2 regions of the Clostridium sediminicola genome follow, and region 1 is predicted to be linked to the other one. Evidence: a T-box and tRNA genes for the amino acid it is inferred to sense, from the RefSeq annotation. Region 1 holds a T-box; the other holds one or more tRNA genes.
What was found. The T-box of region 1 lies ahead of argS (arginine--tRNA ligase). A T-box ahead of a tRNA ligase gene usually reads a tRNA of that ligase, here a tRNA-Arg.

Region 1 (25,627 bases):
TGATAAGAAATATAGTTTTATATTTTGAAAAAAATAGGTAAATCAACTAACTTTGGAAAAAAACAGTTACTGCCCTTGAAAGTACTAGTAGAATAGGAACTGCATTTAGTGGTTCAGAAGACAGTGTTTAATTTGAATAAAAGAATTAGAAATATAATAATTTTAGAAGTATTTATAATAATTACAATTGGGGTAGTAGTATCAATAATAGGAGCTGCTACATGGAGTAAAATTAGCATAACTTTAGACACATTGAAAAATCGTATTTTAGAATATAATATTCAGAGGCAAAGAGCAAATGAGAATAAATTAAATGCAAATTCAAGATGAATTAGCAAGTATTAATACTAAAATTTCCATTGGTAAGAGTACAGTTAATAATTGTACAACTGCTGAACGAAGTATTCAAAAGTAAACTTATAATTTATATAAGTTTACAAATTAACGGAAGCGATTTTCTCTGGAGCTTAATATATTAATGAATTATGATTTGGATACTCCATTAGAGGTTCAAGCAATAAAAGTACCCTTTGAAAAGTACACAACAAAAAGTTTAGATGATCAAGTTGACTATGTTTTAGCAAACAATGGAGAATTAGTGAAGCTTCAAAATCAGAGTAATCTTGCTAGTATTGAATTAGATATATATGAAGATTATAATTCTTCTGGAAAGTATGATAGCAATATTTCAAAAGCTAATCAAAATATAACTAATTTGGTTTATGATATTCTAGACAAAAGGGGAAGTCTAGAATATGAAGTGCGAAGTCAATATAATAATTTGTTAAATTCATATGATGCACTCAGCATTAAAGAACTTGAGATTTCCAATTTAGCCATTACTTTAAATACTACAGAAAAAAGATATGAAGTTGGCTTAGAATCAAAAAACAATTTGGCTCTGGCCAAAGAGAATCTTGCATTTGCTCAGTTAGAATTGGACAAAGCCAAGTTAGATTATTATGTGGCCGTAGAGACTTATAAAAATTTTGTAGATTAACATTGAGAAGGTCTGTTTAGACCGACTTAGGTTATTTATAAAGACTTGCGTAATCGCAAGTCTTTATCTTTGTTAGAATTTACAATTCAATTAGAGTTTGTATAATTTTTTTGCAAGAGATTTTGACATAAAAACAGTTGCCACAAATCTAATAGGAATAACACAGATCTCATTTTCAGCTTCAGTGTAAACTACACCATTTTCAACTTTTAAGATTTTCAAATTATTGAAAATACCTTCACGACCATTTAATAGAATGTCCACCTTATAACCAATTAGTTTTGTAAATAATTTCTTTAGATAAGTATTTGTATCCATTGGTACTTTCGGCATAGGTAATTGTCGAAATGGCATAGGTCCATAAAATCCATTATACAATTTTTTACCTCCAAGTAGTATTAACCAATTCTAGTATATGAATATAAAAGGATTTAGTTACTATGTTATTTTAATTAATCATTAAAATAACATTTTGAAATAAGAATATTTATAAAAAAGGCGGCGGAGCCTTAGCATTCTCAGTGTTTGCAAGCAAACACCTGCCATGCCAGCGGGATTCCCTTCGACAATGCTATCGCATCTGAGCACCCTCCTAAAAGAAGTGGGGAATACTTCCCCTGCACCCCTTCATTTTTTATTACATAGAAAAGTATAAAATTTATACTTTTCTATGCAATAAAAAATACTGCCTAAATGTTTAGGCAGTATATATAATGATATTATTTTGTTTCAAAGCTTCCACAATCTGTGCTTTCAACAGTATTAGCTGTTCCGCCATGTTTTATGATTTGAACTTTGTTTAAAGAACAGTAGTTTTCTTCACCGCTATGATGTTTACATTCATTAACATTGCATCCGATGTTTTCGTTTTTAGCCACAATATATCCCTCCATTTATAAATTAATATTACTACAATAGTATTAGCAATTTTAGAGAAACTATTCACTTGTTTTTTTTGCATATTTGATTTTTGAGTGTTGTATTTTTTGTTATTAAATGCTATTATAAGAATGTTTCGTATGCGAATCATTCTTGTGCGAAATATATTCAAGAAGGGAAGAGTTATGATGTCAAATTTAACAGATGGTTTCCAAATAGCTTCTTTGCTTAAGGAAATAAATTCTAAATTAAATCACAGTATTAAAAATGAATTTAAAGATAGCGGGCTAACTGTACCACAAATTTCAGTAGTTAAAATACTTGTAAAACATAAAAGATTAAAAGTAAGTGAAATAAGTAAAAAAATGAATCTTGTTAATAGTACAGTTTCTGGAATTATTGACAGACTTGAAAAACAAAATATAGTGGAAAGAGTTCGAAGTAAAGAAGATAAAAGAATAGTTTATATTGAACTTTCTAGTAAAGGTAATGAACTTGTGAAAGGGCTTCGACATACTATAAACAATTATTTTGGGGATATTTTTAGCAATGCTAGTAAAGAGGAAATGGATACTATTCTTTTAGGACTTAAAACATTAAAAAATGTATTAGATGATTAAACAATATTTAAAGGTTCAAATCCAATAAAAGAATCAGCAGAAAGAGTGCTTTCAGAGTAAAATGAGATGCAATAGTAAATGAGTAAAAAATTTAAAAAATCTGAAATAAAATTTTTGGTTGGACTTGCAATTGGAATTTATGGGTTATTGCAAGCAATACATCAGGTACCATTTGGTGCGTTAAGTGACAAAATAGGAAGAAAACCAATAGTTTTAATTGGTATATTTCAACTTGCTTTAGGTTAATTTCTAGCAGGTATTGCAAATAACATTTATATTCTCATTGTTGCTAGAGCACTTCAAGGAAGTGAAGCTATTATGGCTGCAGCATATTCTTGGATAGGAGATGTTATTTCTGATACAAAACGAAATGAAGCAATGAGTATTGTGGGAATTGCATTTGGCTTAGCTGGAACGGCTGGATTTATTGGAGCTACTTTATTAAATAAAGTGCTTTCATTTCCTCAAATTTTTTGTGTGTGTGCTACACTTACAGTGGTTACATGGTTTTATATTGCTTTCTTTGTAAAAGAAAATAAAATGCAAAAATGTATTGTAAAAAAGAAGAAACTAAAATTAGAAATGATAACAAAAGATATAATGAAATTAATGATGGGAGGTTTTTTTGTATATTATTCAATGGTAAGTGTTTTTATTATAGTTCCTCAAATAATAGATAAATCCATTGTAGTAGGATAAATGTGGAAATTATTTATACCTGGGACATTTTTGGAAATAATTGAAATGAGAATTTCTGTGAAATTTGCTTATAAAGGATATGAAAAAAATACAGTAAAAGCAGCGTTTGTAGTTCTGATTGCATCAATTACTTGTCTTCTTGCAGAAAATATTTACTTTATTGCAGCTGGATTGATATTATATTTTATAGGTTATATGAGTTTAGTATCATTATTTCATGCTAAAGTAACAAAGCTTGCACCTAAAAATGCTATGGGTGCTGTAACAGGTATTTTTAATACAGTACAATTTATGGTTCTTTTATAGGGGGAGTGTTAACAGGTGTTCTTTGGGGAATAAGTAAAAATACAGCTGTTGGTGCATTATTATTTCTTTGTATACTAACAATGTTTGTAGTAATTACCGTTGAGAATTATTCTAAAGAAGGTAATGAAATGAAAGGCGATGAAATACTAGAATGTAAAAACTCAAATATTACACAAAAAGGAGCTTGTTAAGGGGTGAGTATGAGAAATCGTATAGAGCGTGAAAAGAATACAGTAGAGAAGATGATTAAGCTTTATTGTAAGCAAAATCATAAATTTGAAAAAGGTTTATGTGAAGAATGTACAGAATTATTGAATTATTCAAAAGCACGTCTTGAACATTGTAAATTCGGTATAAATAAACCCGTATGTGGAAAATGCACTATACATTGTTATAGAAAGGATATGCAAGATAAGATAAAAAGTATTATGAAGAGTGTGGGTCCAAAGATGTTGTTTGTTCATCCAATATCTTCAATACAACACTTTATTGATAGTTTTACAAAATAATTTTGATATACTAATTAAATATAATTAATTATGAAGGAGATGTTTTATGATGTTAATTATATCAATAATAGCAATGATATTAGCTTTAATTTGTTATTCAATAGGAGTTTGGGGAGAAAGATTTTCTGGAAGATTGACAAAATCGAATCTAATATTCTTTTGGATAGGTTTTGTATTTGATACAACAGGGACAACTGTGATGTCAATTATGAGTAATAAGTTTCAATTTGATATTCATGGAGTAACTGGATTGTTAGCTATATTATTAATGCTTTTTCATGCAATTTGGGCTACTATTGTACTTGTAGACAATAATGATAATTTGTTAGTTAAATTTCATAAATTCAGCCTATTTGTATGGATAATTTGGTTAATACCATTCATAACAGGTGCATTATCAAATATGATGAAATAATATATTACTTAATACAAAAATGAGCAGTCCAAGCTAAAAAATGGAATGCTCATTTTTATTTTAAGTATATTGTTAGCAAAATTTCTTATTTTCCTAATATAGCTTCTAAGTCTTTATCTGCAGTAGAAGTTGCTTTGATGTTAAATTTGTCAACTAAAACTTGTAATACGTTAGGTGTAACAAATGCTGGCAAAGATGGACCTAAGTGAATGTCTCTTAGTCCTAAATGTAACATAGTTAATAAAACAGCTACTGCTTTTTGTTCATACCATGAAATTATATATGAAAGTGGTAAATCATTTACGTCACATTCAAAAGCTCCTGCTAAAGCAACAGCTATTTGAATAGCGGAGTAGGCATCATTACACTGACCACAATCCAATACTCTAGGGAAACCAGCCACAGTTCCTAAATCGAGTTTATTAAAACGGTATTTTCCACAAGCAAGAGTTAGGATAACAGTATCTTTTGGAGTTTTTTCTGCAAATTCTGTAAAATAATTTCTGCCTGGACGAGCACCATCACAACCTCCTATTAAGAAGAAGTGTTTAATTTGACCGCTCTTAACAGCATCTACTATCTCACCAGCATGACTTAATACTGCATTTCTTGCAAAACCAATTGTAATTTTCTTATCAGGTTCATCTTCTGTAAATCCGCCTAATTCTAGTGCTTTATTTATAATAGGAGTAAAGTCTTTTTTTTCATTAATAGTTGGTATATGTTGAATACCTTCATAACCAACAACACTAGAAGTGTATATTCTATCTTTATAACTATCTCTAGGTTTCATGATACAGTTACTTGTCATTAATATAGCACCAGGAATTGAATCGAATTCCTTTTGTTGATCTTGCCATGCACCACCGAAATTTCCTACCAAATGTTTATGTTTTTTTAGTCCTGGATAGGCGTTACATGGAAGCATTTCTCCGTGTGTATATATATTAATACCTTTACCGGAAGATTGTTCTAACAAGTCACTTAAATCTCTTAAATCATGACCAGAAACAATTATAAATGGTCCTTTTTTCTTTGTGATTGAAACTTCAGTAGGTTCTGGGTGTCCATAGGATTCAGTGTTTGCTGCATCTAATAAGCCCATGCAATCGAGATTAACTTTACCACATTCCATATTTAAGTTGAAATAATCTTCAACTTTTAGTGATCTATCAAGAGTTGCGCCCATTGCTTTGAAAGTAAATTCAATAACTTCATCACTATATTTACCAAGGCAATATGCATGATGGTGATATGCTCCCATACCTTTTATTCCATATATCAACAATTCTCTTAAAGAACGTAAATCCATATCAAAGTTTTCATCGTCCATTACTCCTAAATTAGGAACTTTTGGTAAGGCCAGTATTTCAGCTTTAGTTTCAGGTGCTATAAAATCTGCTCCATCAGGTACATTAGGAACATCGCCTGCACTTTGCATTAACTCTTTTTTTACAGCATTAGCTTTTTTTATATATTCTATAAATCTTTCAGGATCGAAATTTACATTAGTTAAAGTAGCAAAAACACATTCTGTGCAAAATTCACCTATTTCTCTGGTGATTTTATTGCCATTTTCTATGTTTTTAGTGCCGTAAAAGCCAATTCCTTTCATGAGATAAATAAGTACATCCTGCATTTTTGCAACATCTGGGTTTTTACTACATACACCTACTTTAGTACATCCTTTACTTCCAGCAGTTTGTTCGCATTGGAAACAAAACATAGCATTATCCATTATATAACCTCCGTATTATGTATTGTTATTTTCACTCGATAGTATATGTAAATTTGGATATTATATGTAAAGTTCAAAAGTTCAATAAGGTATAAAAAAAGAACTGCTCACTTAAATTACAGTTCTTTTTTTATGACTATTTAATTATATGTAAGTTTAAAATTGTTCATATAACTTTATACATTATTACTTAAATAAATTGGACTTTATATAAGTAAAAATCTAATGCACAATATAATAGAAATGTTATGGAAAGCTAACCAAATATAAAGTGAGTAGAGAGGTGTTCTAGACTTTTAAAGTTTTGCACACATCCAGGTTGCTTCTGCAACAAGTTTTCCATTACAAAAGGCAGTTCCTGACTGTTTTATACCCCTACTGGATACTCTAAGATTCTTGACTACCATTTTAACCGTTTGTCCAAATTCAACAGTGTTAAAGAATCTCACATCTTGTATAACTGCAAAGCCATATAATGCATTTCCACCTATACCTAATTTTTTTATTCCTGCACCTCCACATTGCCCCATTGATTCAACAAGTATCACATTTGGTACTATTTTCTGTTTGGAATTGTACTCTTGAAAATAAATAAAAGAATCATCAAAAGTTTTAATTCCTATAATTTCATCTTTTTCTGCGGAAAGAATTTCATCAACAAACAAAAAGGGATGTCTATGAGGAAGTAGAGTTTCAATATCGTTCATAAGTAAGTCCTCCTTATTCAATAAATTGGAATTTTTAATTTTGTTATTTTTCGTAAATATAAAGTGTACCATTCTTTGCTTTTTTTACTTTTATACTGGTTATATACAGTGAATTATACATAAAATTCCTTTAAAAATCAACTTACAAGTCTTTATTCTTGGTGAAAAGCTTCTTTAATTTTGTGAATAGTCCAACTTTCACAGTGGTAGACTATAAAAAAATAGAAATAAGGAAGGTGATAGCATGTCAGAAAATATGCGTAAAAAATCAAACAGATTGGTAAAAGAAAAGTCACCGTATCTTTTGCAGCATGCATATAATCCTGTAGAATGGTATCCCTGGTGCGAGGAAGCTTTTGAAAAAGCAAAAAAAGAAGATAAACCCATATTTCTAAGTGTTGGGTATAGTTGTTGTCATTGGTGCCATGTTATGGAGAGAGAATCATTTGAAAATGAAGACGTGGCTAAGATTCTAAATAAGAATTTTATTTCAATAAAAGTTGATAGGGAAGAAAGACCGGATATAGATAACATTTATATGTCAGTATGTCAAGCTTTAACTGGGAGTGGTGGTTGGCCACTATCTGTATTTTTAACTCCTGATAAAAAGCCCTTTTATGCAGGTACATATTTTCCTAAAGAGAATAAGTATGGCAGAATAGGTTTTATTAATATATTAAATGAAATATCAGGTCTATGGAATGAAAAAAGAGATGAAGTTATAAATAAAGGTGACTATATTGTAGAAAAAATGAAGATTTATGAAGCTACAGGTACAGAAAAAGAACTAGATAACAAAGTAATTGAAAATACTTATAAATTGTTAAAAAAATCTTTTGAACCTCATTATGGAGGTTTTAGCACTGCTCCTAAATTCCCTATGCCACATAATTTGATGTTTTTAATGAGGTATTATAAAAATACAGGTGAGGAAACGGCATTGCATTTAGTTGAGAAGACTTTACTAGCTATGTATAAGGGTGGTATATTTGACCATGTTGGATATGGGTTTTCTAGATACTCTACAGATAATAAATGGCTGATACCTCATTTTGAGAAGATGTTGTATGATAATGCTTTGTTATCAATTGCTTATACTGAGGCATATGCATTAACTAAAAAGGAAATATATAAGGAAATTGCAGAAAAAATATTTACTTATATACTTAGAGAAATGACAGATCCTGAAGGTGGCTTTTATAGTGCAGAAGATGCTGATTCTGAAGGAGTAGAAGGAAAGTTTTATGTATGGACTAAAGAAGAGATTGATAGATTATTAGAAGTTGATAGTGAATTATTCTCAAAACTTTATGATATAACTGAACTAGGTAATTTTGAAGAAAAGAACATACCTAATTTGATTAATAGAACAGATAAAGAATTAGAGTTAGGACATATAGAAGAATCAATAATTGAAAGAAGTCTTCTAAAATTGTTTGAGAATAGAGAAAAAAGGATTCACCCCCATAAAGACGATAAAATTCTAACTTCTTGGAATGGATTAATGATTGCTGCATTATCTTTTGGTGGAAGAATCTTAAGTAATAGTACCTATATTGAAGCAGCAAAAAATGCAGTTAGATTTTTGTTTAATAATTTGATTAGAGAAGATAGAAGGTTACTTGCAAGATATAGAGAACAGAGTTCAGATTATGAGGGATATTTAAGTGACTATGCTTTTCTAATATGGGGGCTAATAGAACTTTACGAAACTACCTTTGATGCAGAATATTTGAAGAAAGCAAAAGAACTTAATGAACAGATGATAGAATTATTTTGGGACAAAGAAAAAGGTGGGCTATTTTTAAATGGTAAAGATGCAGAAAAATTAATTTGGAGACCTAAAGAAATTTATGATGGAGCTATACCTTCAGGAAATTCTGTTGCACTCTTAAATATAATTCGTTTGAGTAATATTTTTGACGATTATAAATTAGCGCAAAAGGCTGATGAATTAATTAAAGCATTTAGCAGCAACATAGATGAGACACCTAATGCTTATACATATTTAGTCATGGCACTAATGAGTAAATTATATGGAAGAACAGCGGTGGTTATTGCTGGAGAGAAAAATGAAAAAAATACAAAAGAATTTATTGATTTAGTAAGAGTTGGTTTTAACCCTTTTACTGATGTGTTACTAAATGATAAAGATATGTGGAAGCTTAATGAATCCCTCCAAGGAAAGAAGAAATTAGGTAATGAAGTAACTGTTTATGTATGCAAGGATTTTCAGTGTTTAGAGCCTGTAAAAGACAAAGAAAAATTAAAAAAACTGTTGACAAAATAAAATTATTAAGACTATAATTATAGGTAAACATTATGTGAAAATTCGGTGAAGAGGAGAGTAAACTTATTGATTCTTTTAGCGAGCAGAGGAGGGTGTAAGCTCTGTAGATAGATAAGAGTGAAGAGAACCTTGGAGAAGCTACTGAAATTTTACCGTTTAGGTAAGACAAAGTATGACGTTAGCTGCGTTAAAGCGTTAAGAGGATTATTTATAGATTAACTACTTTGTGGATTTATCTATATTTGTTTAATCAATAAGAGTGGTACCGCGGATATTTCGTCTCTAATTATAGATTTATATATAATTAGAGACTTTTTTATGCATATAACTTAATTGTAAATTGTGTATTCATTATAGGAGGAAGATAAAAAATGGATTATAAAAAAATTATTGCAGAGAGAATAAAAGGATTTGTAGACTTGGATTTAGAATTTATTGAAGGCTTAATAGAAATACCACCAAAACCTGAAATGGGTGATTTTGCTTTTCCATGTTTTCAATTGGCTAAAGCTATGAGAAAAGCTCCGCAAATGATTGCCGGGGAAATAAAAGAAAAAATGAATAAAGAAGGTTTTGAAAGTGTTGAAACAGCGGGTCCTTACTTAAACTTCTTTATGGACAAAGGCGCATTTGCAGAAGTAACTGTAACTAAAATACTTAATGAAAAAGAAAATTACGGATCTTCAAAAGCAGGAGAAGGAAAAAATGTTACTATAGATTATTCATCACCAAATATTGCAAAGCCTTTCCATGTTGGACATTTATGCAGTACTTCTATTGGCAATTCTTTGTATAGAATAATGCAATTTGCAGGATATAACTGTATAGGTGTAAATCATTTAGGGGATTGGGGTACTCAATTCGGGAAGTTGATTTCTGCTTATAAAAGATGGGTAGATGAAGAGGCTTTAGAGAAAGAACCAATTAAAGAGTTGTTAAGAATTTATGTGAAATTCCATGATGAAGCGGAAAAAGATCCTACTTTAGTAGACGAAGGTAGAATGCATTTTAAAAATCTAGAAGATGGTTCAGAGTTTGAAGTGAAATTATGGGAAAGATTTAAAACTCTAAGTCTTAAAGAATTCCAGAATGTTTATGAAATGCTTGGAGTAAAATTCGATTCTTATGCAGGGGAGAGTTTTTACAATGATAAAATGGATAGAGTTGTTAAAGAACTTTCAGATAAAAATTTATTGGAAGAAAGTCAAGGTGCTCAAGTAGTAATGCTCGAAGATTATAATATGCCTCCGTGTATAATAAAGAAAGCAGATGGAGCTACGATTTATGCTACACGAGATTTAGCAGCTGCACTTTATAGAAAAGACACTTATGATTTTTATAGAAATATATATGTAGTTGGACAGGATCAATCGCTACACTTTAATCAAGTATTCAAAGTAATTGACTTAATGGGTTATGATTGGGCAGAAAAATGTAAACATGTAGGCTTTGGAATGGTTAAGTTTTCAGATAGAAAACTTTCCACGAGAAAAGGTGAAGTTGTTTTCCTAGAAGACTTGTTGAATGAATCTATTTCAAAGATAGCTGAGTTGATTCAAGAAAAGAATCCAGAATTAGAAAACAAAGATGAAGTTGCAAAAAAAGTAGGTATTGGTGCAGTTAAATTTACTTATTTAAAGAATAGAAGAGGAAAAGATATAGTATTTAAGTGGAGTGAAATGCTAAACTTCGATGGAGAAACAGGACCATATGTTCAATATACTTATGCTAGAGGTAAGAGTATCTTAAGAAAAGCAGGGGAATTAAATACTACTCCTGATTTTAGTAAACTAAATTCTAAAGAAGCTTTTGAACTAGTAAAAACATTAAATAATTTCAAAGATGCTATATTAGATGCAATTGATAAGTTGGAACCATCAATAGTTACAAGATATGTAGTGGATATTGCAAAAGGATTTAATAAATTCTATAATGCTCATAACATAATAAATACTGAAGATGAAGAATTAAAAGTTGCAAGATTAAAAATGGTAGAAGCAAGTTGCCAAGTTATCAAAAATGCTCTTGACTTGTTAGGGATAGAAGTTGTAGAAAAAATGTAATAGGATAAATATAAATAAGCGGTTGAATTTCGATTTAGAAATTTAACCGCTTATTTAGTAGACATATTTTGCGAATGTATATAAAGTGGTAGATAATTTTGTATACATTAATAATTTGAATATTACCAAATTATAAGTAAATATTAATTGAAATTATAATGGATTTCAATTAATATGTATAAAAATAGCATAAATTGATTTTAAATTTTATTTAAATTAAAAAAACAACTCAAAATACAGAGAACTGTGTTGAAAAAAGTTTTTATTTATAGTATAATTAAATAGAAATTAATTACAGGAATTTAATTGAAATATCTGTTTTAATAATTTATAATTAGAATATATCATTGAATTAAAACTATTGCTTATAAAAAAGCAAAAAACAACAAAAAATTTAATATTATTTAATACTATATTATATGAAAAATAAAAATGAAATGCATATGGGGAATGTCTGATGAAATCATTAAGAAAAAAAAGATTGGGCGATTTGTTGGTTCAAAGTGGAAAATTAACTGAAGAGCAATTACATGAAGAACTTAATAAGCAGATGACCTCTAAATTAAAATTAGGGAAGCAGTTAATACATGATAATATATTAACAGAAGATGATATAATTGAAGTTTTAAAAGTACAATTAGGCATGGAAAGAGTTTATCTAGAAGAAATGAAACTAGACAAAAAAGCTATTAGAATGATTCCTGAAGGTCTAGCTAAGAAGTATAATATGATTCCTATTGGATTTGTAGAATCTTCTATAATTATAGCAATGTCAGATCCATTAAATATATTTGCTTATGATGATGTTAGTTTGGTTACAGGTTTAGGTGTGAAAGCTGTTATTGCATCTGAAGGAGATATTGAAAATGCAATTGGAAAACAATATTCTTCAGAATATGTTGAAAAAGCTGCTGAAGAACTATCTAAGACAAATGCTTCAAAAATAGAAGAAACTTTGATAATTGAAAATGAGGAAGTAAAAAATGCTCCAGTTGTAAAACTAGTAGATTCTATTATTGATAATGCTATTAAAGCAAGAGCAAGTGATATCCATATAGAACCAAATGAAAGATATATAAAGATAAGATATAGAGTGGATGGAACTTTAAGAGAAGTTCTTAGAACACCAAAGGAAAATCTCGCAGCACTTGTTACGAGAATTAAGATATTAGCAGGTTTGGATATTGCTGAAAAAAGAATACCTCAAGATGGTAGAATTATAACTGTATTTAAAAGGATTAAAATAGATTTGAGAGTTTCTGTGTTACCTACAGTTCATGGAGAAAAAATTGTTATTAGAATACTCCTAAAAAACAATAATCTTTTGAATAAAGAAAAATTAGGCATGTCTGAATATGATATGATGAAATTAGGTAATATGATAAAAAGCCCATATGGGATTATTTTAGTGACTGGCCCAACAGGAAGTGGTAAATCCACTACTTTATATACTGTTTTAAGTGAACTAAATAAACCTGATATTAACATTATTACAGTTGAAGATCCTGTTGAGTACATGATGGAAGGTATCAATCAAGTAAATGTTAATAATAAAGCGGGGCTTACTTTTGCATCAGGTCTTAGAGCTATTTTAAGGCAAGATCCTGATATAGTAATGATAGGTGAGATTAGAGATAGAGAAACCGCAGAAATAGCAGTTAGATCAGCTATTACAGGGCATTTGGTGCTTAGTACAATTCATACTAATGACGCATCAGCAGCAATTGTAAGACTTATGGATATGGGAGTTGATGCTTACTTAATAGCAGCTGCAATTTCTGGAGTCGTAGCACAAAGATTGGTAAAGGTTATATGTCCTAAATGTAAAGAAGAGTATATAGCTAGTGAATATGAAAAAAATATTATAGGTATAGAAAGAGATAAGCTGACAAAATTATATCGAGGAGTAGGTTGTAGCCATTGTGGAAATACAGGCTATTCTGGAAGAACTGGTATTTATGAAATAATGGAAATAGATGAAAAGATAAGACAAGCGATTCAAAATGGAGCTGATATGTCTGTTATTAATAAATTAAACAGACAAAATGGAATTAAAACTCTGAAAGAATCTTGTGCAAAGCTAGTATTAAAAGGAGTAACTACGGTTGAAGAACTCGCTAAAGTAGCATTTTTATAAAAATATTAAGATAAAAAGATAGACAAGCTTTATGAAAGCAGAGAACAACTTTTGTTATTGATTAAGAATCAAAAGTTGTTTTGCTTACTCTTTAAACAAAAGAGGTGCGTAGATGGCATTATATAAATATAGAGCTTCAATGAGAAATGGCGAAAAAATTGATGGTAAAATTGAAGCTGAATCAAAAGAAGAAGTTATCCAAATGATAAGGCAAAATAAATATTATCCTATATGGGTTAAAGAAATTGTTCTTCAAAAAGAAATAGAATTACCTTCCTTTTTCAACAAGGTAAATTCTAAAGATCTTTCAATTATGTGTAGGCAATTTTATACACTATTAAATGCAGGGTCTAACATATTGAATACAGTGAATATTTTAAAAGTTCAAGCTGAAAATAAGGCATTGAAGAAAAGTTTAGATGGAGTATATGAAGATATTCAGAAGGGGTCTACTATGTCTGATTCAATGAGAAAGTATCCAAAAGTATTTCCTTTTCTCTTAACTAATATGGTTGAATCGGGAGAAGAGACAGGTAACTTATCAAGAATACTTCATAAAATGACTGATCACTATGAAAAAGAATATAAATTAGCTTCAAAAATTAAAAGTGCAATGATTTATCCAATATTTTTAACAATTGCATGCATAGGTGTCGTTATTTTTTTAATGACCTTTGTGTTACCTACATTTGTTACTATGTTTGAGAATAGTCCTGTTGAATTACCAATGATAACTAAAGTGTTATTAACTATAAGTGATGGATTCAGGAAGTATTGGTATATCATATTTTTGATAGTTTTATTCATAATAATTGGAATATCTTATTATTCAAAAACTGAAAAAGGAGAAACAATTATTGAATCTGTAAAACTTAATTTACCTGGATATAAGAAATTAAGCAAGAAGATTATAACTTCAAGATTTTCTCAAAATATGTCTATAGCAATGTATAGTGGTATTACATTAATAGATTCAATAGAAATAGTTTCAAAGTTAGTAGGGAATAAATTTATTGAAAAAAAATTATTGAATGCAAGAGAAGATGTAATTAAAGGAGTAACTCTTTCAGAAGCAATAGAAAAATTGGATTTTTTTCCGCCTATGTTAGTATCTATGGTGAAAATAGGTGAAGAATCGGGATCATTGGATGAAATTTTGGATAAAACCGCTGAGTTTTATGATAGGGAAGTAGAAGAAGGGTTAAGCAAAATGGTAACATTTATAGAACCAGTAATGATTTTAGTTATGGGTTTAATAGTAGCATTTGTTGTTCTTGCCATAGCTTTACCTATGTTTGATATGTATAGCACTATTTAATTAGTTTACAGTTCACAATTTACAGTGGACAGTAAAGGTTGATTTTCTCACAGAAAATCTAAAAAGCAAAATGTATCCTTCAATTGTGAATTGTGTATTGATTCAAACTACTGGAATAAAGTTGTGGAAACACAAGTTTAGATAAAAAAGATATATTAAAGGGAGGATGTATACTATGAAAAAGAATTTAGCTAAGAAAGGATTTACATTAATTGAACTTATTATTGTTATTGCTATTTTAGGAATTCTTGCTACTGTAGCTATTCCAAGGTTTTCTGGGTACAGAGAATTAGCTAAAAAGAAGGCGGATATTGCAACTGCTAAAACTATAGCTAATGCAACTGCTATTTTAATCGCAGATGAAACTATTGAAGTACCTGCTGCAGATGGAACTTCATTAAGCTTAACGCTAGTTTCTGGAGGTACTGGAGATGTGGCAGATATTTTAGGAGCTCTTAATGAAGTACCTACTCCGCAATTAAGTGGTAATAATTTTGTTGTAGGAGTTTCTAAAGGAACTGGAAATGTTACTGTTACAAATGGAACTGATCAGATTTATCCTACACCAGCAGGAGCATATGCAGACTAATAAATCTTTTTAACACAATGCGCATTGCGCATTGTGTTAATTTATATTATCATTACCTTATAGAGGTGAAAATATGACAAATTTATTCAATAATTGTTTTTTAACAATGGAATTTGGGTCGAATAGTGTAAAAATATTGGAGTCAAAAATGAAAGGTAAGAAAATATTTGTAAATAAATCATCTATTATTGAACTTTCTCAAGACGTTATTAAAGATGGGAAAATTGAAAATATTGAAGAAATAAGAGAAGTTTTAAAAAATGTATTTGAAACAGGAAAATTCACTGCGAAGAAAGTTAATATAACTATAAAAAGTAGTTCGGTTATATCTAGAAATATCTTAACACCAAAAGCTAATGAAAAAGATATGGATACTATGGTAAAATATGAGGTAGAGGATCAACTTCCTGTCAATGCTATGGATTATGAAATAAAATATAAAATGTTAGGACAAAAGACTCTAAATGATGAAGTATTAAATGAAGTCAATGTCATTTTGTTTCCTAAAAAGATTGCTAAAGAGTATTGGGAGCTAATTAACTATTTAAAACTCAAGCCAAAGGTATTAAATTTAAATTCCAATGCAATTGAAAAATTATTCAGTACAAGAAATATAAAATTAAAAAGAGAATATTCAGATTCAGAAGGAATCTTTGTAATTATAGATATTGGATTTAAAAATATAGAATTAAATATTATTTCAGAAGGAAGCACCCAGTTTTCAAGAATTCTCTCAGGCGGAGGGAAATATTTAGATAATATTATCTACAATGAAATGTTAGATGATGAAGAAAAAAAACAGGAATTTAAAAAGAAATATGCGGATTTAATGTATGATATCAATAAAACAGATCCTTCAGTTGCTGAGATAAATGATTCAATAAAAGCAGAGGTAGATAGATGGATAAAAGATATTGATAGAGTTATAGATTACTATATGAATCAAAATAAAGAAAAAAAATTAGAACATATTTATATCCACGGTGGAACAGCAAACGTAAAGGGATTGACACATTATATGGAACAGTATTTAAATGTTTCTGTTTCAATTATAGAATTACGTAATATAAAATCATCTGATTTAAAATTTAATAAAAACTATGAAAGATATATAAATATTATAGGAGCTACAATTAGATAAGTAGGTGTTATATATGAAAGATTTCAATTTTTTCGACTATTTGTTAAAGGAAAAGAAGAAAAGAAATATAAAAGTAATAAACATTGTGATACTGGTATCAGTTATTTGTACTGTTATGTTAGTAGCATATTTAATTAATTTTGGTATAATCAAAAAATTAAATTCTGAAATAGCTAAAAACGAAGTAGCTATTAAATCTAAAAATTACGGAGAAACTCAAAATGCAATTTCAGAAAAAGAAAAGATGTTGAAAGTTATTAATGAATATAGTGAGATAGTTGGTGGTATTAACAGTTTGATTATTAATTCAGATAGAATTAATAAAGATCTCCTATTAAGCATTAATAAAACAATACCTCAAAACATTATTCTAAATTATATAAGTTTAAATAGTACATATATTTTTTTAGAAGGAATTTCAACTAGCAGACAAGGAATTGCTGAGTTTGAATATAACCTTAAGAATACAGGTCTATTCAGTGATATTCATATTAATAATATTTCATCTGAAGGCTCTAGTTTTGTCTTTGATATTGAGGCTGAATTGAAGGGAGGAGCTTATGATGAAGCTACCATCTCAAATTAATAAAATCAAACTATTGTTAATAATACTGGCTAGTGTAGTAGTGTTATTAGTGTTTTACAAATTGGTTTTACAATCTCAAACAGAAAAAATAAAAGAATTATCCGAAATAAATAATAGTTATGTTCAACAATTAAAGAATGTTGAACAAAATGAGAAATATGATAAAGAACTAGAAAAAAATATTTTAGACGTTGAAAAAGTGGTAGAAAATTCTGTTGGGGCGTACTTTCCATCTACTAAGCAGGAAAAACTAATATTGATTATAGATTCTTTTATATCTAATAACGATTTAATTTGCAGCAATATGAGTTTTTCAGCCACAACAATTGAGGGAGTAGAAGAAATTTTAAATTCTGAAGCTGAAGAAGAATTTTTATTAAAGAACTTAGTTAAAGAATATGGAAATTTAAAAAATAAGGATTCTAGTAATGAAAAAAATGAAGCTGATTCAAACAATCTAACTGATGATTCTACTAAGAAATCTAATGAAAACGAAGAAAATAAATTTTTGGTAGAAAATATGAAAGTATCTCTTGAAATTGAGGGTAGTTATGAAAACATTGCTAATTTTATTAATGGTATAAATACATATAATAAAAAAATAATTATTAGAGATATAACTATTGAAAAGTTGGAAAGTGATGAGACAACGGGAGAACGCGGGAATTCAGTTAGTATAAACCTAGATTTTTATGCTATACCTAAGTTAAAAGAGGATAAAACTGATTTTGATTATAATAACTGGACTCTTTCAAATGTATATGGGAAGGAAAATCCGTTTAAATAGTTAAGAATTAATAATCATCAATTACTGTCCATTGTAAATTGTCCATTGTAAACTGTGCTTGGGGTGATTAGATATTATGAAAATAAGGAGAAAAACTGAAGGAGTTACGTTATTAGAGTTAATTATAAGTTTGGCTATTCTTAGTATAGTTATTACTCCTATATTCTCTTTGGCACTTTCTAGTACAAAGATAAATAGTAAGTCAGAGGAGGAGATTCAATCCTTGGCTTTGGCGCAGAAAAAATTTGAGTATTTAAAAAATGCTAAAAACATTTCTTCTGAATCAACTCAAACCTATATAGAAGATGGTTTTTCAGTTACAGAAAAGGTAATTAAATTACAAAAATATGAAAGTTCAAATAATGAAGGCTCAAAAAAGGTTATTCCAGAACAAAATTTTATAAATATTAGATTTGAAAAAGTTGGAAAAGGAAATAAACTATATGCATCAAATAATGATGATTCTATAAGTTATAACGTAAAAAAGAATAAGAAAGTAAAAATATTTTATACGAAAAATGGAGTTGTTTTTGAGAATAATGGCAATGGACCATCTATCGGGGTAGATGTGGATTCTGATGTCAAAATCAATATCGTAAATGACACAGGAAATAATTTTGAAGTTAGTTTCCAGAATCAAAACTATATAAAAAACTCGAATGAAATTTATATTTATTATACAGGTAGTAGTGATATTAAATTTAAAAAAAATAGTGAGGGTATAACTGATAGTATAATAGAACATAATGATTCTAGCGGTGATGGAGGAGTATCTAATAGTTTCATAATGTATAAAGTTAGTGTTAATGTAAGTAAGGATGGAAAAACATATCAAATGTTTGAAGGATATAAGCCTATTTTTAAGTAGGAAGTGATTGTATGATAAAGAAAAAAGGATCAGCTCTATTAATGGTACTGATAGCCCTAGTTGTGTTAAGTTTAATTGGAACTGCAATAATTAGTTATTCAACATCAAATTATAAACTTAGAAATAAAAATAGTGATAATTATGAAAATCGATATATTGCAGAGGGCGGCATTGACCAAGCATATGGGGCAATTATTTTGCTCTTAAATAATTCTGATAAGAAGAGTGATATAATAAACAATTTAAATAAAATTGCTGGGAATTCTATATCGGATGATAGTAATGGTTATTATGCAGATTTGAAAAATGGAGAATTAAGAGTAATATTTAAAGATGATGTAACTCCTACTTTTAGCGGTGATTTAATGTTAATAGAATTGGTTTCAAATTATAAGAGCCAAAATGTTATTGGAAAATTTAAGATTAATTATAACAATGATTTGTTTTCTATAGAATTGATGGAGAAGTCTTTTAAATAGAAGGTGGATAAAATGATTAAAAGTAAGAAAAAGGCTATGACATTAATAGAATTAATATTAGTTATGGGAATTCTAGTAGTAATTATGGGGGCAACCTCTACTTTTTTTATATCAAATTATAGGAATTTGAATAATGCTGAAGATACGGCTGATTTACAAAATTCGGCTCAAAGTGTCATAAACGAACTTTCACAAGCTACATTAAATAGTACATCGTATAATAATCCTATAACAAATAAATTTGTATTTTCTAATGATACTTTTAAATTAGAAAACAATGAATTTAAAAATGATGAAGGGGTAATAATTTCTAATATAAAGTCGATAGTTATAAATCCTATAGAAAATAATACTGGCATCTTCGTAAAAGTTACAGCAGGTCTAGGTAGTAAAACTGAAACTATAGAAACCCAATTATATTTTAGAAAAGAGTTGGTGTATTCTGGAAGTAATAGTGGTAATAACAGTGGTGGTGATAGCGGAGATACAAATGAAGGTGGTTTATCAAATATAATTTATTTTTATAAAAAGTTAGATTTTAAAGGTAGTAAGTTTGATGCATCAAATAATACTTTTTTAATTGATGATAATTATAAACTATATGGTAATCAGCAATTTTTTGGTAATTTATATATAAATGGAAATTTTAATATATCTGGTAGTTCAAAATCAAATGGAGAGGTTTTTATTGATGGAAACCTTAAATTGAGTGGTTCAACTATTTTAAATGGAAATGCACATGTGAAAGGGAATGTTGAATTATCTGGGAGCTCACAAATAAATGGAGAAACATATATAGATGGAAATCTTAAATTAAGTGGTACTGCTAAAGTTAAAGGAAATACACAAACTAAAGGAAATATCGAATTAAATAATAGTTCTTGTATCGATGGAAATGTAGAACATGATGGAAATATAAAAAAAAGAGGTACTTCTATAATTGAAGGGACCATAAGCAAAAATAGTGGCATAAAAGTAGAATATGAAGAGCCAGAGATTGAAATTGCATTGAAATCTGATAGTTGGTATGAGCAGAAAGGATACTTAGAACCTAATGAAGTTACAGTTAATAATTTTGTCAATGGTACAAAAATATTTGCTAAAGGAAACTATAGATCACCTACGTGGAATGATTCGACTTTTATCAATGGATCTAAGGGAATTATTATTGTAAGCGAAGGAGATATTGATTTAACTAATAACTATTGGAAGAAGATTACTGGAGTTTTTATTGCACCTAATGGTAAGGTGCAATATAATGGGCCTTCTTTAGAAGGGGTAGTTATATCAGAGGATGGATTTTATGTTACAAGTGGTAGTACTTTAGTCAAGTTGAATGACATTAGTGATTATTTCGCTTCTAATGCAGATTTTCCAATTAAAAAGAATTAAGAGTTGTAATATGGTTAAACCACAAAAAGTAAGTTGAACTAAAATCAACCACAATATCTACCGCAGATTAACGCGTTCTGACGCTATATATTGTGATTGAAGTTCAACTAAATTACTTTTTATGGAATTACCGTAATATAAATTAATGAAAATAAATTAAAATACTTTTTATATAGGAGTTTGACATGGATTTTATATTCGTTTTTATACTAGGTTTAGTATTCGGAAGTTTTTTTAATGTTTGTATATATAGGATACCAAGAGAAGAATCCATAGCTTATCCACCATCACATTGTACTTCTTGTGGAAATAGGTTAAAGACTGTGGATTTATTTCCAGTTTTAAGTTATATAATCCTAGGTGGAAAGTGTAGATATTGTGGTGAAAAGATTTCTATAAAATATCCCTTATTTGAGGTTTTAACAGCAACCATATTTATGTTAATATATAAGCAGTATGGATATTCAATGGATACTATAAAATATATTGTTTTTGCTAGTTATTTAATAGTTGTAGGGATTATAGATTTAAATACTACTGATGTGTACTTTAGTACTACAATATTCGGAATTGTTTCAGGATCTGCTTTCTTGATTATAAATATAATTTTAAGGAATGCATTTTTAACATATATTTATGGATCAGCTTTTGGAGTAGGTGTTATTGCTTTAATAATTATAACAACACACGGAATGGGTTGGGGAGATGCTGAAATACTTGGAATATGCGGATTGTTTTTAGGATTTAAGCTTTCTTTACTAACATTCTTTTTGTCAACAGTTTTAGGTGGAATTATTGGAATTGTTCTAATTGCTACAAAAATAAAGAGCAGAAAAGATTATATTCCGTTTGGACCATATATAGCAATAGCAGCATTGATTTCTGTATTATACGGAAATGGTATGATTGAGTGGTATTTTCAATTTTTGAATATTTGATATTAGGCATATTAATATAAGACAATAAGAGTTTAAAGGAGTTTAACATGTTTACACCAATTAAAAATGCAAAGATTTATGAGCAGGTTATTGAACAGATAAAAGAAATGATTCGTAATGGAACTTTGAAAAAAGGGGATAAGCTGCCTTCAGAGAGAGAATTAACTGTGGAATTAGGGGTTAGTAGATCTTCCATTAGAGAAGCATTGAGAGCATTAGAAATTATAGGATTGTTAGAATCTAGACAAGGTGAAGGGAATTTTATAAGGAATAGTTTTGATGAAGCATTAATTGAACCTTTATCGATTATGTTTATGTTAAATGAAAGTTCTCCACTTCAGATATTTGAACTTAGACAGCTACTGGAAATAGAAATAGCAAAACTTGCAGCAACTAAAATAAAAAAACAACAAATAAGTGATTTAACAAAAATGATAAAAGATATGAGGAAAACACAGGATGAAGAAGAAAAGGTTATACTAGATAAGCAATTTCACTATTTGATTGCAAATGCTTCTGGCAATAATCTGATAATTAATATTTTATTTGCAATATCTTGTATAATGGATAGATTTATAAAGGAAGCTAGAAGAACAATATTATTAGATGAAAAAGAAGAAATTATTCATATACAGCATAGTAATATTTTAGCAGCATTAGAATCTGGTGATGAAAATATGGCTTCAAAAGCTATGAAAGAACATATGGATTTGATAAAGGTTAATTTAAAATCAAGGCGTCTTATTTAAACGCTTTGATTTTTTTTATTCTAGTGAGTAAATTGAAATAATAGGTCAAGAAAAATACTTTTATTGGAATAAGTGAGTCGGTGTTTGATAATTAACTAACTATATGCAAATTAGTAGAAAATATAATATTTTATTAATTTTTATTGTTTTTTTTATATCGTAAAATTGCAATATAAGCTGAACTTAAGTTTAATACAGCTAATTAAGCAAATGTTAATAAATTAACTACTCTTTTATATGCATAGAATATATGATATTCTCTAATCAGTGGTAAGTTGTCATACCAGTTAAGGTGAACGGAGAAATCAAGTAAAAAGGGAGGTACAAAAAAAGTACTTCAAAATAAACCGATGAGCACCCGCCAAAATGCTATCAAAGAAGTACTTAAAAAAATTATACTATATAACTCCGATTTGGACAATCTATCTAAATGTTTTTTTGACTAAAAATTTTATCTACTAAATGGAAACGATTAATTTTTAGAAAAAAGGAGTGTATAAAATGGGTTTAGCATTAATAGCAATTATCCCAATACTAGTTGTAGGAATTATGATGGTAAAGTTTGATATGCCATCAACTAAAGCTATGCCGGTAGGTTTTGTGCTTGCAGCAATAATAGCAATTATATTCTGGAAAATGCCATTAGATTGGGTAACAGCGTCTATAATAGCAGGAGCAGTAAATACAATTGATATTTTACTTATAGTATATGGAGCATTACTTATATTACGAATGATGAAAATTAGTGGAGGAGTAAAAGGAATAGCTAATTCTCTAGCTGTGGTATCTACAGATAGAAGGGTGCAAGTTATACTTATTGGATTCCTTATGGGAGCTTTCTTTGAAGGTGCTGCAGGTTTTGGAACTCCAGCAGCAGTTGCTGCACCTCTATTAGTAGGATTAGGCTTTCCGCCTCTAGTAGCAGCAACAGTTGCATTGATTGGAAATAGTGCTCCAGTAACTTTTGGAGCAGTAGGGACACCGATAATTGGAGGGTTCGCTAATTTAAAAGATATTGTGTTGGCAAGTAGCTATTCTGGTGAATTTACAACATTCTTGATGCAAGTAGGTGGATTTGCAGCTTTACTACATTTTGTTGTAGGAACATTTATTCCATTAGCAATGGTTTGTACAATGACTCTTATAGTTGATGGAAGCATAAAAAAAGGACTAAAAGTTTTTCCTTTGGCAATATTAGGAGGTTTGGTTTTTACTATACCAGAAGTGCTATTAGCAAACTTTGTTGGACCAGAGCTTCCATCTTTAGTAGGAGCATTAATAGCAATTCCTTTATTTGTTTTCTTGGTAAAGAAAAAAGTTTTTGTACCACAAGATAACTGGGATTTCAAACCTCAAAATCAATGGGATGCCGACTGGGTAGGAACTATGAAAATGAGTGAAGAAGACGACAAGATAAAACCATTAAGTGCTATAAAGGCATGGACACCATATATTTTAATAGGTGTATTACTCTTACTTGGAAGATTGAAATGGATAGGAATTACTCCACTTCTTAAAGTATGGAAAATTTCTTTTAATAATATATTAGGAACATCAATTGGAAGGTCTATCACACCTCTCTATAATCCAGGGGTAATACCTTTTATGTTGGTAGCTTTGTTAATACCATTTATGTATGGACTTGATAAAAAAGAAGCATTTAAAGCATGGGGAGATACGTTAAAACAAATTAAGTCAGCCGCCATTGCGTTATTCTTCGCATTAGGAATGACTTATATAATGAAAAATTCAGGACTTGCTGCAAGTTCAGATTCTATGTTAATTGTAATGGCTAAAACTGCTGCTGGATTAGTTGGAAGTGGTTGGTATTTAGTTTCACCTTTAGTTGGTATATTAGGAGCATTTATAGCAGGTAGTGCTACCGTTTCTGATATCATGTTTGGTGGATTACAGTTTAGTGCAGCACAACAAGCAGGTATACCTGTTATTCCGATACTTGGATTACAAGCAATAGGTGCAGCAGCAGGTAATATGATTTGTGTTCATAATGTTGTTGCAGTACTTACAACGGTTGGATTAGTTGGTAAAGAAGGAAGAGTTATTAAAAACAATTTAAAAGTTGCCTTATCGTATGGTTTAATAGCCGGTATAGTTTCATTCGTTATAATTAAGATGTTTATACCAAATATTTTTTAAAATATATTAAAATAATAATAGTAAAGTTAAAGTGTGGTAAAGTACAGTAGTGCTTTGCCATACAATATAAATAACTGGTCATACCAGTTAAAAAATAGTATAATTAAATTAAAATGTAAAGTTTTAGCAAGAAAATATCATGAACAATTATCTAAATTTGAATAAATTTCAAATAACATAGGAGGGGTATAAATGGAATTATTAGTATGTATAAAACAAGTTCCGGGAACATCAAATGTTAATGTGGACCCAGTAACGGGAGTTTTAATAAGAGATGGAGTAGATTCTAAAATGAATCCCTATGATTTATATGCTTTAGAAACGGCTCTAAGGATTAAAAGTGAAAAGGGTGGAGAAGTAAAAGTTCTAACAATGGGACCACCTCAAGCAAAAGAAGTAATTAGTGAAGCATTTATGATGGGAGCAGATGCAGGAGCTATTTTATCAGATAGGAAATTTGCAGGTGCTGATGTACTGGCAACATCATATACTTTGTCACAAGGAGTTAAGAAATTAGGTAATGCTGATTTGGTTATTTGTGGAAAGCAAACTACTGATGGTGATACTGCACAAGTTGGCCCTGAAATGGCCGAATATCTTGGTATTCCACATGTGGCCAATGTACTAAATATTTTAGAGATAACAGAAGAGAGTATTACAGTTGAAATGGACATGGCTGAAACAGTGGAAATTCAAGAAATCAAATTCCCTTGTTTAATAACAGTAGAAAAAGATATTTATACGCCAAGACTTCCATCATACAAAATTAAACTTGATACAAAAGATAAAGAAATAAAAGTGTATGGATTAAATGACTTAGATGATAAAAATGAAAAGAACTATGGGTTAAATGCATCGCCAACACAGGTTGAAAGAATTTTTCCTCCAGAAGTAAATGATGATAAGGAAATGTGGGAAGGTAACTCAGAAGAATTAAGTTCTAAATTAGCAGATAAATTAAAAGCAATGAAATTTGTATAAATAGAATAATTAAATTTGTGTAGGAGGTAATATAATGGGTAGATTAGTGGTACATGCAGATAAATTAACAAGTGAAAATAAAAAGCAATTAATCGAAATTTGTCCTTTTAATGCAATAGTAGAAGCAGAGGATAAACTGGATATAACAGCAGGATGTAAAATGTGTAAGATTTGTGTAAAAAAAGGTCCTCTTGGAGTAATTGAGTTTGTTGAAGATGAAGTTAAAGGTATTGATAAAAGATTATGGAATGGAATTGTTGTTTATGTTGATCATATAGA
Region 2 (2,336 bases), on a different contig from region 1:
GAATTTGACCGATTTTTATAAAAGTTGGTCCTAATTCTTCAAAAGCCTTTCTTAAATTTGAAGGAGTGTTATTTTGCTTTTTTAAAGTTGTATCCATTATATATCCAAATCCATGATAAGCTAGAGTTCTAACTATTTGTCTAAATCTTGATACAGATTTTTTATTCATATATACCTCTCAGAAAAAAGCTCTAAGATTAAGGTTTCTTAATCAACAAAAGAAACCTTTCCTAATAGAGCAATTATTGTTTAGTTTCTAACTTTGAAATTCTATCTTCAATTTGTTCTAAATCTGATTTTGTAGCAAAATTCATTTGTGATAGAATTTCTTTTATATCTTCTTTTGTTAAAGGCTTAACCTTTTTAGGTGTCTCTTTTGTTTTATTTGATATAGTTCTTTTTAATTCTTGAGATAAGTCTTTACCTTCATCTATAGTAAGCTTACCTTTCTCAACCATATTATCAATTAATTCATTTGCCTTTTCATAAGTATATGCAGCGGAACCTATTCCGGCTAATAATATATTTTTAAATTCTTCTAACATAAATAATCCTCCAGTATTTTTTATTTATCTATAGAGTATTTACATAATTCAATTATATTATTACTATATTTCATAAAAACAAATATAATGTTAATATATGGTTAATAATTGTGTTTATTTTATGGAATAAATAATCTAATATATATAATTGACTGCTATAATGAGGTTGACAATATCTAAAAATTGCAATAAAATATTAAAGTAACAAAAAAAGTAATTAAATATGCACTCGTAGCTCAGTAGGATAGAGCGTCCCCCTCCTAAGGGGAAGGCCATGGGTTCGATTCCTCTCGGGTGCGCCACAAAAAATAACCAAGAAGAGCTTGGTTATTTTTGTTTTTGTTAAAATAAAAAAATTCGTATTTTTTTTAAAATATAGATAAATGATATAAATTGTTAAGAGAAAGAGAATGATTTTATGGATAAAATATTTATGAAAAAAGCTTTAGAAGAAGCTAAAGAAGCTTTTTTCAAAGGCGAAGTTCCTGTTGGAGCTGTGATAGTAAGAAATAATGAAATAATATCATATGCACATAATTTAAGAGAAACATTGAATGATCCAACGGCACATGCAGAAATACTAGCAATTAGGCAAGCAAGTAAAAAACTAAATAATTGGAGATTGACTGGGTGTGAAATGTATGTAACTTTAGAACCTTGTCCTATGTGTGCAGGAGCGATTTTTCAATCAAGATTAAGAAGAGTAGTTATAGGTACATCCGATATAACTACAGGTAGTTGTGGAAGTATACTTAATATAGTTCAAAATAATTCTTTTAATCACTATGTAGAAATTAACTGGGCTTATAATAAAGAGTGTAGCGATATTATAAGTGAATTTTTTAGAAATAGAAGACATAGGTAGAAATTTGACAGTGGATTGCTGGTTGTATTAAAACAAAATAGGTTTTATTTTGAATAAATTTAAATCTAAATAAAATTTTAATTTAAATTATTAACAATATGTGAAGAAATACTTGAAATTAAATTTTAAAAGTTGTATAATAAAATTATAATATTGGATATAAAACTCGATAAAGGCAAAATTAGTGAAAACTAATGACGCAAAACTACAGGGACTAACATGTTTATACATTATGTCAGCCAGTTGCCGAAGGTTTGAAATTTTACTCATACCTTTTAGGATGGGTATTTTTTTATACATGGGAGGTAAAAAATTACTTATGTTGAAAAATAAAGGAAATAACAACATAATTGTACAAAATGTAATTGAGGCAAATACTTTTTTCAAAAGACTAAAAGGTCTAATGTTTACAAAAGAACTTTCACCTCAATCTGCATTATATATCTATCCCTGTAATGGCATACACACATATTTTATGAACTATACAATAGATGTTTTATATCTTGATATTAATAATATTATTCTTGCAATAGATGAGAATATGAAGCCAGGTAGAATGGGAAAAATCCAAAAAAATGCTGTGGCAGTAGTAGAACTTCTTGGTGGTAAGGTAAAAGACTCTGCAATAGAAGTTGGACAAGCAGTGGAATTCTTATAATTCAAGGAGTCAAATTCTTAGCAAGAGATAAAAACAAAAAATATCAAGGAGGTATTATTATGTTAACGAAAATCAAAAATTTATTTGTTGAAGAACAAGGTCAAGGTATGACAGAGTACGGATTAGTTTTAGGGATTATAGCAGTTGGTGCTATAGCAGGTTTAGTATTACTAAGAGACCAAATCAGTACATTAATAAATAATGTTAAAACTAACTTGACAAATAACACACCAGGAGTAACTACTGAATAGTATACGAACTCATTTAA

Region 2: it has a tRNA-Arg gene. The T-box ahead of argS (arginine--tRNA ligase) is inferred to sense a tRNA for this amino acid. The anticodon was not compared.

Annotation. Positions count from the first base shown of each region.
Region 1 is NZ_BAABMF010000005.1:81,080-106,706, reverse strand. It holds gene ACQ3F0_RS10920 (hypothetical protein) at 109-330, shown strand; gene ACQ3F0_RS10915 (TolC family protein) at 479-1,000, shown strand; gene ACQ3F0_RS10910 (hypothetical protein) at 1,091-1,378, opposite strand; gene ACQ3F0_RS10905 (DUF1540 domain-containing protein) at 1,720-1,878, opposite strand; gene ACQ3F0_RS10900 (MarR family winged helix-turn-helix transcriptional regulator) at 2,065-2,499, shown strand; partial or broken gene ACQ3F0_RS10895 (MFS transporter) at 2,578-3,198, shown strand; gene ACQ3F0_RS10890 (MFS transporter) at 3,199-3,504, shown strand; gene ACQ3F0_RS10885 (hypothetical protein) at 3,510-3,695, shown strand; gene ACQ3F0_RS10880 (nitrous oxide-stimulated promoter family protein) at 3,705-4,013, shown strand; gene ACQ3F0_RS10875 (HsmA family protein) at 4,063-4,428, shown strand; gene hcp (hydroxylamine reductase) at 4,514-6,166, opposite strand; gene ACQ3F0_RS10865 (3-hydroxyacyl-ACP dehydratase FabZ family protein) at 6,463-6,873, opposite strand; gene ACQ3F0_RS10860 (thioredoxin domain-containing protein) at 7,118-9,163, shown strand; T-box leader at 9,200-9,450, shown strand; gene argS (arginine--tRNA ligase) at 9,535-11,226, shown strand; gene ACQ3F0_RS10850 (GspE/PulE family protein) at 11,684-13,363, shown strand; gene ACQ3F0_RS10845 (type II secretion system F family protein) at 13,476-14,681, shown strand; gene ACQ3F0_RS10840 (prepilin-type N-terminal cleavage/methylation domain-containing protein) at 14,857-15,270, shown strand; gene pilM (type IV pilus assembly protein PilM) at 15,344-16,411, shown strand; gene ACQ3F0_RS10830 (PilN domain-containing protein) at 16,425-16,997, shown strand; gene ACQ3F0_RS10825 (hypothetical protein) at 16,972-17,784, shown strand; gene ACQ3F0_RS10820 (type IV pilus modification PilV family protein) at 17,861-18,652, shown strand; gene ACQ3F0_RS10815 (hypothetical protein) at 18,664-19,131, shown strand; gene ACQ3F0_RS10810 (polymer-forming cytoskeletal protein) at 19,144-20,523, shown strand; gene ACQ3F0_RS10805 (prepilin peptidase) at 20,709-21,461, shown strand; gene ACQ3F0_RS10800 (FadR/GntR family transcriptional regulator) at 21,509-22,210, shown strand; gene ACQ3F0_RS10795 (L-lactate permease) at 22,712-24,367, shown strand; gene ACQ3F0_RS10790 (electron transfer flavoprotein subunit beta/FixA family protein) at 24,560-25,348, shown strand; gene ACQ3F0_RS10785 (FAD-binding protein) at 25,383-25,627, shown strand, end outside.
Region 2 is NZ_BAABMF010000032.1:12,634-14,969, reverse strand. It holds gene ACQ3F0_RS25220 (ABC1 kinase family protein) at 1-169, opposite strand, end outside; gene ACQ3F0_RS25215 (phasin family protein) at 243-545, opposite strand; tRNA gene ACQ3F0_RS25210 (tRNA-Arg) at 771-847, shown strand; gene tadA (tRNA adenosine(34) deaminase TadA) at 964-1,410, shown strand; cyclic di-GMP riboswitch class I at 1,575-1,661, shown strand; gene ACQ3F0_RS25200 (DUF192 domain-containing protein) at 1,730-2,068, shown strand; gene ACQ3F0_RS25195 (Flp family type IVb pilin) at 2,128-2,319, shown strand.